DNA from 4 places in the Exiguobacterium oxidotolerans JCM 12280 genome. Region 1 is predicted to be linked to each of the others. Evidence: riboswitches for the same ligand, from Rfam matches in the RefSeq annotation. Region 1 holds a riboswitch; each other region holds the start of a gene.
The links. Region 1 has a riboswitch for S-adenosylmethionine ahead of P403_RS0106785 (Na+/H+ antiporter NhaC family protein). Riboswitches for the same ligand answer to the same signal wherever they lie in the genome.
Positions count from the first base shown of each region.

Region 2: it holds a riboswitch for S-adenosylmethionine, as region 1 does, so the genes downstream of both, P403_RS0107495 (LLM class flavin-dependent oxidoreductase) here and P403_RS0106785 (Na+/H+ antiporter NhaC family protein) in region 1, are expected to answer to the same signal.
Region 3: it holds a riboswitch for S-adenosylmethionine, as region 1 does, so the genes downstream of both, msrA (peptide-methionine (S)-S-oxide reductase MsrA) here and P403_RS0106785 (Na+/H+ antiporter NhaC family protein) in region 1, are expected to answer to the same signal.
Region 4: it holds a riboswitch for S-adenosylmethionine, as region 1 does, so the genes downstream of both, P403_RS0107630 (amino acid permease) here and P403_RS0106785 (Na+/H+ antiporter NhaC family protein) in region 1, are expected to answer to the same signal.

Region 1 covers NZ_JNIS01000001.1:1,325,893-1,328,095, forward strand. The annotation lists gene P403_RS0106780 (metal ABC transporter solute-binding protein, Zn/Mn family) at 1-944, shown strand, start outside; SAM riboswitch class I at 1,013-1,116, shown strand; gene P403_RS0106785 (Na+/H+ antiporter NhaC family protein) at 1,198-2,203, shown strand, end outside.
Region 2 covers NZ_JNIS01000001.1:1,473,759-1,475,961, reverse strand. The annotation lists gene P403_RS0107500 (DUF975 family protein) at 1-552, shown strand, start outside; SAM riboswitch class I at 744-848, shown strand; gene P403_RS0107495 (LLM class flavin-dependent oxidoreductase) at 921-1,979, shown strand; gene P403_RS0107490 (ATP-grasp domain-containing protein) at 1,976-2,203, shown strand, end outside.
Region 3 covers NZ_JNIS01000001.1:2,017,176-2,019,378, forward strand. The annotation lists gene P403_RS0110265 (DMT family transporter) at 1-29, shown strand, start outside; gene msrA (peptide-methionine (S)-S-oxide reductase MsrA) at 497-1,027, opposite strand; SAM riboswitch class I at 1,135-1,241, opposite strand; gene P403_RS0110275 (M20 metallopeptidase family protein) at 1,312-2,203, opposite strand, start outside.
Region 4 covers NZ_JNIS01000001.1:1,501,305-1,503,507, forward strand. The annotation lists gene P403_RS0107630 (amino acid permease) at 1-1,001, opposite strand, end outside; SAM riboswitch class I at 1,082-1,183, opposite strand; gene P403_RS0107635 (polysaccharide pyruvyl transferase family protein) at 1,292-2,203, opposite strand, start outside.

The DNA.
Region 1 (2,203 bases):
TTGCAACCATGAGCGCAAGTCTTCTTGCTGCGTGCGGGTCATCGTCTTCATCAGATTCGAGTGACGATGGTAAACTACAGGTTTATACTTCGACGTTCGCCACGGCAGCCATCGCCAAAGAAATTGGTGGAAAGGACGTTCAGGTCGAAATGATCGTTCCACCTGGCGCCGATCCGCATTCGTATGAGCCGACTCCGAAGCAACTGACGACGATTGCGAAAGCCGATCTATTTTTACTTACCGGCACAACCCTTGAGCCGTACTCTGAAAAGATTAAGGAAAGTTTAGCCGGTAATTCCATCCGTTTTGTCGAGACAAGTAAAAATATCGACTTACTCGAGGCTTCCGCTTCGCTTCATACGCACGAAGAAGACGGACACGATGACCATGATGATCACGAGGCTGAAGAAGCGTCGCATGACCATGGACAATACGATCCGCATGTTTGGCTCGACCCGAACAACGCCAAGAAAATGGCTGACTCGATTACGACCGCGTTAGCAAAGGAAGCACCTGACCGGAAGGATGCGTTCGAAAAAAACCTCGCACTCTTTAATAAACAGGCAGATGAACTCGACCAAAACTTACAAAAGGCCGTTGACTCCGGTTCAAAAAAAGAGTTACTCGTCACTCATGCAGCGTATGGATATCTTGCAGAGCGGTATGGTTTCGAGCAACTCCCGATTGCCGGTATCTCGCCGTCTGACGAACCGTCACAAAAGCAACTCGCCGCAATCGTCAAAGAAGCTAAGTTACATGACTTACACTATATCGCCTTCGAAGAGACGGTGTCGCCAAAGGTCGCCCGTGTCATCCAAAAAGAAATCGGTGCCGAATCGATTACGATCCATAACCTCGAGTCCGTCACAAAAGAACAACAAGATCAATCCTATTTTGATTTGATGAATGAAAACGTCACGACACTCAAACAGGCACTGCAGTAAGGTGCTGTTGACAAGCATTAAAAGATACGTTACGGTAGAAAACGTATTTTAAACAACTAAATGACTTCTTTTTATCGCGAGAAACGGAGGGACTGGCCCAATGATGTTTCGGCAGCGGACGATTGATTCGTACTGTGCCAAATCCAGCAAGCTACGGCTTGAGAGATAAGAAGAGCGTCTTTTTCAGTAAAGACCTCCTTCTTTCTTGCGAAGGGGTCTTTTTTTGTATGCTGAAGAAATGGAGTGATTCGACATGAACGAAACGATTACACCGAACAAATGGGCTTTGTTGCCCTTGTTCGTTTTCCTTGTATTATTCATCGGTGCAGGAATCTTCTACAACGACTTTTACAAATTCCCAATCTTGATTGCAGCGTTGATTGCCTTGATTTTTGCTGCTGCGACAGCTAAAGGAGACATCAACCAGACGGTCGAGCGGATTGCCCGCGGTGCCGGTAACCCGGACATCATGATCATGGTCTTCATCTTTTTACTTGCCGGTACGTTTTCCGGAACAGCGAATGCGATTGGAGCGATTGATGCGACCGTCAATGCCGCACTCAGCTTCCTACCCCAGTCGCTCCTGATGAGTGGATTGTTCATCATCGCCGCTTTCATCTCGATGGCGATGGGGACTTCGACCGGGACGATCGCTGCCCTCGCCCCGATTGCCCTTGGGATTCATGACGCGACGGGTGTCAATGTCGCACTCGCCGCTGCTGCCGTCGTCGGTGGAGCAATGTTCGGTGACAACTTATCGTTCATCTCCGATACGACGATCGCAGCCGTCCGGACACAAAAAACGAACATGCGTGATAAATTCAGAACGAACTTTTTAATCGTCTTGCCTGCTGCTATCATCACTGTCATCTTACTTGCCTTCGTATCAGGCGCCGGAGATGTCGTCGAAGCAAAGGCGTTCGACTTCTATAAGTTGATTCCGTATCTTTCCGTCATCGTGCTCGCACTTTTCGGTGTCAACGTCATTCTCGTCTTACTCGGCGGGACATTGTTGACAGGGATCATCGGGATGATCGACGGAAGCTTCGGATTAAGTGGCTTTGTTCTCGCGATGTCTGACGGATTGATGGGGATGGCAGAAATCTCCATCTTGACGTTACTGATGGGCGGACTCGTTAGCCTGATCACCTATAACGGCGGAATTGCTTATCTCAAAGAAACGCTGACACGAAAAATCTCCAAGCGCCGGGGAGCGGAGTTCAGTATGGCTGCCCTCGTCAGTGCAATGAATCTCGCAA
Region 2 (2,203 bases), 150 kb from region 1:
GGTAACGATTTCGAGTTCATCGACTTGATTGGCTTACTCTTGTCGATTGTCACGCTCCCAATTGCGATTGGTTGGTCATGGCTTGCACTATCTGTCGCCCGGGACGAAGAGACGAAAATCGCCGACTTGTTTGAGCCGTACAAAATGTTTCTGAAAGCCGTTGGTCTTGCGATCGTTCAGACGATTTTCTTAGGGCTCTGGTTCTTGCTGTTCATCATTCCGGGAATCATCAAGTCATTTTCGTACATGCTGACGTACTACATTTTGCGCGACGAACCGTCAATCGGCATTCTCGATGCGATTACACGTTCACGCCAAATGATGGATGGCCATAAAAAAGAGGCATTTTTCCTTGTCCTTTCGTTCATCGGCTGGTTCTTGCTCGGAATCATTACGCTCGGAATCGGTTTCCTCTGGATTGGCCCGTACTTCAGCGTCACAATCGCGAAGTTCTACGATCGCGTGCGTGGGGAAGAAGTTTCGACGACTGGTCACCGGACAGCCATGATGGATGCAAATCACAATGACCCACCGTTCGTATCACCAGAATGAATTGATTTTGAACAGCACCATATAAAGCAGGGATTGCCATCTTAAACCGATGTGCAATCCCTGTTTTTAGATTCTAGACAAAGAAGTATCAAGAAACAGAGTGATTTTCCAAATGTTTTTTTAATTCCGATAGGAAAAGAAGGTTTAAAGGTTGCTTTACTCCGCTAAAAGATGTACGCTAACTTCAATCATTCTTATCACGAGAAGTCGAGGGACTGGCCCGACGACACTTCAGCAACCCCGCATGAGCGGAAGGTGCTACTTCCAAAAGGAATTCATTCCTTTGAAGATAAGAGCCGACAGTAGACATTCGTCGCTCTTTTCTAAACGAAAAGAGCGATTTTTTATGCAAAAAGGGGGCACGGGGGATGGAATACGGATTTTGGCTACCAATCTTCGGAGGTTGGTTACGGAACGTCGAGGATGAACAAATGCCGGCGACATTCGATTATGCGAAACACGTCGCACAGACGGCAGAACGGATTGGCTTTTCGACGACATTGATTGCAGAATTGAATTTAAACGACATCAAAGGAATAGCCGAACCGAGTCTTGAGGCGTGGACGACAGCAGCAGCCATCGCGGCAACAACGGAACGGTTGGAAATCATGACAGCCGTCCGACCCGGTTTTCATAATCCGGCAACAACAGCAAAGATGGCGGCAAACATTGATCAATTGAGTAATGGACGGTTCACGCTCAACGTCGTTTCGGCCTGGTGGGAGGAAGAAGCCCGTCAGTACAATGGGATTTTTACAGCCCATGACGAACGGTATGCCCGAACGGAAGAATTCGTGACGGTCATGAAAGGATTATGGGCGGACGCATCACCCTACAGTTTTGACGGGGACTACTATCAGCTGGAACGGGCAGAGCTTCACCCGAAACCCGTTCAGCGTCCCGGTATCAAGCTGTACGCCGGTGGTGAGAGCGAGACGGGGAAACAGACAATCGTCAATCACTGTGATGCCTATGTCATGCACGGAGGAACAGTCGATGAAGTCGCGACGAAGATTACGGATATGAAAACCCGCCGCGCGGCGACCGGGAAGCAGCCGCTTGCGAGTTTCGGACTGGCGGCTTATATCATCTGTCGCGAGACGGAAGCAGCAGCGCTCGAAGAATGGCGCCGGATTACGGACGTGAAAGAAGACGGTGCCGGATACGCCGGGTATGACGACTTCGTCAGTAAATCGCAACTCGAACAACAGGTCAAACGAAATGACTATTCCGTCTCAAACCGTGGCTTGCGTCCGAACCTGATTGGGACGCCGGATCAAATCGCAGAACGGATTCTTGAATTTGAAGCGGTCGGCGTGACATTGCTCTTGCTTCAATTTTCTCCCCAACTCGAAGAAATGGAACGCTTTGCCCGCGAGGTCATGCCACGTGTCGAAGCGAAACGAAAGGTAGGTCAACTAAAATGACGAAAATTCATATTTTACACGAAAATCAGGAATGGACGGATCATTTAATCAAGCGACTCGAGGAACTCAACTTACCGTATGAACAGTGGCACCTCAACGAAGGCATCGTTCCACTTGATGAAACACCACCAGAGGGCGTTTTTTACAGCCGGATGAGTGCCTCGTCCCATACACGGGGGCACCGCTATGCACCAGAATTGACGGAAGGGGTCCTCGCTTGGCTC
Region 3 (2,203 bases), 690 kb from region 1:
CGGATGAGTTGTCGGAAAAGGTATCGTAATTCTTACGGTTAGCTCTGGCAACATCAAGTCGATTTTTCAGCGCGAAGACGAATTAGTAGTTGTGAAATGAAAGCTTCTCCCTTTTTCGTTGCTTTCCTCGGGCGAGGCGCAAGCCGTTGCTCCTTGATCCTCACGGACAACGAGCAGGGTCTTGCCAGCCTCTTGGCAGCGCGTGTTCACGCGCTTTTTCCCGCAGGAGTCAACGAAAAACGAAGCTTTCAGGGTATACCGCAGAGAAAAATCATAGAGTAGCTTTAGAGCGCAATCCGTCTCGAATCGCTTTTAAAGCGAAAAGCAATCGGTCGCGACCCTGCAGCTTTGCTGTAGCGGCGCGGAAGATTGCCGCTTTGAAGACGAGGCGAGACAGGGAAGCGTGAACTGATTGTCTTTCGTTATAGCATATGTACTCTTCATAAGCGTTTATTTGCAACCAAAAAAGCCCACGCGAAGAGCGGGCTTTTTTAGTTTAGACAGAAACTTCTTCTTTCCAAGCCACATCGATGAATTCATCGCGACCTGATGCTTGCCGGTCTTTTTTGTAGTGCTCTGGATTCTTTTTGTGGAAGCCTTGATGATAGTCTTCTGCTGGGTAAAACGCTTGTGCCGCTTCAATTCGTGTGACAATCGGTTGCTTAAAGCGATTGCTCGCAGCAAGCGCGTCACGTGAAGCAATCGCAGCAAGGCGCTGTTCTTCCGTATGATAAAAGATGGCAGGTGCATATTGGGTCCCGCGGTCTTGGAACTGTCCGCCGGCATCTGTCGGATCCGTTTGCGGCCAGTAAAGTTCGAGTAACCGTTCGTATGGGAAGAGTGCCGGGTCAAATGTAACTTCAACGACTTCGACATGACCTGTCGTCCCCGTTTTCACTTGTTCGTATGTCGGGTTTTCCACATGTCCTCCTGTATAACCGGAAACAATTCCGTGAATCCCCGGTAATTCCTCAAAGGGTGTCACCATGCACCAAAAACAGCCTCCTGCGAATGTTGCTTTTTCCATCTATATCTCGTCCTTTCCGCTGGCGTTAGTCGCCCTGTAGTGATTCGTGCTCTGACAGCGAGAAAACGAAAACGACTCCTTTGCTTGGTTGCAAAAGGAGTCGTCGCTTTTTATCAACCAAAGCTTGCGCTTTGCTGGTCGTAGCACCTTGCCACTGAAGGCAGGTTGCTGGGACGTCATCGATCCAGATCTCTCAGTCCACTCTTGATAAGTGTTATATGAAGTTGATTAAATTCGTTATCATTGATGTGATAATAGCATCTCTAAAACGACAAAGTCAATCCTTAAGATTGTAAAGCATGCAGGACGGTTGCGCCTAAGGCTTTTGCACCGATGAGTAACGCCTGTTCATCGATTTCATATTTCGGATGGTGTTGCGGATAAATCGTACTCCCGTCCGTTTTGGCGGACCCCGTAAAGAAGTAGCTTCCTGGGATACGCTCTAAATAATAGGCGAAATCATCGGCTGCCATCATCGGCTTGAGTTCTTTGACAGATGCCTCACCTAAGAAAGCTGTCGCTTCCTTAACGAGATTTGTTTCTACCGGATGGTTCCACAGGGACGGATAACCGGTCGTAAAGTCGATGGAGTAGCTGGCACCGATTCCGGCACATGTCGTCCGGGCAACTAAATCGACCTCTTGCCGTAACTGGTGCCGGAGTGTTTCGTCAAATGTTCGAATTTCTCCGACAATCCGTGCTTCACCGGTAACAATATTTGGAGCCGTTCCGGCATGGAATGAACCAATCGCGACGATGGCAGGTGAAAACGGATCAACGCGACGACTGACGAGGTGTTGGAGATTACAGACGAGTTGCGCCCCGGCGACAAGCGCATCTTGTGTCTTATGCGGCGCTTGCGCATGACCACCCTGTCCGTGGACGACGATTTCAAATTCATCGATGGCACAAAGCGTATGTCCTGCGTGATAGCCGATTGTCCCGACAGGCAAGTCGTTTTCGAGATGCGTACCGAAAATTGCATCGACTCCGTCGAGACATCCGTCTTCAATCATTTGAATGGCACCACCTGGGAAAACTTCTTCCCCGTGTTGATGAATGAACACGATTGTTCCATGAAGCTCTTCTTGCAGTGCTGTAAAGGCCGCCGCAAGACCAAGTGCAATCGCCGTATGTCCGTCATGTCCGCACGCATGCATGACGCCCGGATGAATC
Region 4 (2,203 bases), 180 kb from region 1:
GTCGGAACACCGTTTTGACTCAATTGAGCAAAGAACGGTGAAATCATCCGTTGATCCGACAGTGACCACAACATCCGTGACGCAGCATACAAACCGGAGTTCGCTGCCGATAAGATTGCTGTCAAGATGACAAAGTTCATGATGTCCGCCGCAAATGGAATCCCGATCCGTTCAAACACGGCAACGAACGGACTCTCAAGCACACCTTTTGCATCCGTCGGCAGTAAAATCGCCAGGACGATGATCGTGCCGACAAAAAACACGACCAGCCGGACAATCGTCGTCCGAATGGCCAGAGGAATCGTCCGCTTCGGATCAACCGTCTCGCCTGCCGCAACACCAATCAGTTCTGTACCTGAATAGGCAAAGTTGACGGCGAGCATCGTCATCAAAATCGCAAAGGCCCCGTTCGGGAAGAGTTCCCCTTCCGTCAGCGGTCCGAACAACGGAGCTGCTTCTCCTGACGCCAGTGGAATAAAGCCGACGATTGCTGCTGCCCCTAAGACGATGAAGGCGATGATCGTCATGACTTTCACGGCAGAAAACCAAAATTCGACTTCGGCGAACACACGCACTGTCAGTACATTAATCACTAAAATAATGATGACGAACAATCCGCTGAACAACCAGACCGGCACGTCCGGAAACCAGCGTTGCATCAATAAACCAGCTGCTGTGAATTCGGACCCAAGCGCAACCGTCCACGTCAGCCAGTAGAGCCAGGCGACCGTACAGCCGGTTCCCGGTCCAATGTACTTTGTTGCATAACTATGAAAGGCACCGGTTTCCGGCATATGTACAGCGAGTTCCCCTAAACAAAGCATCACGAGATAAACGACGAGTGCCCCAAGCAAGTAGGACAAAATCGTCCCGATTCGACCTGCTTGCTCTAATGTGTACCCCGTACTTAGGAACAGCCCCGTCCCGATGACGCCACCTAACGACAGCATGACGATATGACGGGATTCCATCTTTCGTCGAAATGTTGTTTTTTGCTCCATCCTCCACCACTCCTCTTTCTCGCTCAATAAAAAAACGCACTCCTGTACAGACAGGGTGCGTCGGTCGACAACATCAAGAGCGCTTATCGATCGGGTACAACACCCGCAGGAATTAGCACAGTATCTTTCGACCTGTTGCTGAGGCTTCAAAGGGCCAGTCCCTCCACCTCTCTGGATAAGAATGTAATTTTTCATAACAATAGCAGTCCTTTTTTGAATTGTCAACACAATTCAGATAATACAATTCAAAAAAAACGTCTCACACTGCATTGGCATGAGACGTTCTTTTATTATTTTTTTACGAAGAGATTAGCTGTCTTAAGGGCCACCCGAACTGCTTTACGGTTCAATGTACCTTCTTGATGTTTAACCACCTTCGTCTGCTTGTTGAGTTTATCTTGTAACGTTTTAATCTTTTTGTCTTTATCTTTATCATGTTTTTGAATCGCAGCGATTTTTTTCTCTTCTTCTGGAAAGAATGATTCAAAACGTGCGATTGCTTCTTCCATACTGATTCCTGTAATCGGTTTAACCGCTGGGAGGAGTTCTGTTTTCGCCATTTCACGATCAAACGGCACGTTCTCTGGATAGTTCGTGTCTTGATAGATATGCTCCAAGTCGTTCGTGTTCAAGAAGTCAAGAAAGTTATCGAAGTTTTTCACTTGAATCCGCGCCGGGCTTTGGAAGTCTGCTGTTTCGACGACGTCCGAAAGCCGTGTATACGCCGTGATGTCATTTGCCCAGATGTGAGTCAATTGATGGTAATCTGTTAATTCACGCATCCTTGCATCTTTAGGAATCAAAATACTCGGTGTTCCAGTGAGTGTCGCTGTGATGTTTCCGTGGAGACGTGCACCAAAGCTCAAGTCAGCTTCTTTGAGGAAGTCGAACCACGTTTGAGCGTTTAAGAAGAAACGAACACGGCCATTCATATACACCGGGTGTGACATTCTAGCTGCATAATTCATATCTGAAAGGTCTCCAAACGGATGAGTTCCAGTGTACGTCAACTTCAATTCTTTCATCCATTGTGGGATGAAATAGTGATTTGGATACTCTTCCATTCCACGTGTGATAAAATCAAGGACATTTTTGGGTGAAAAACGTGATGAATTGACACTAATCATCGAATCTTTCGTGATGTTTGTCTCACGGATGTGAAGATCACGACCGAATGCATACATCGATGGGCAACCGATGAC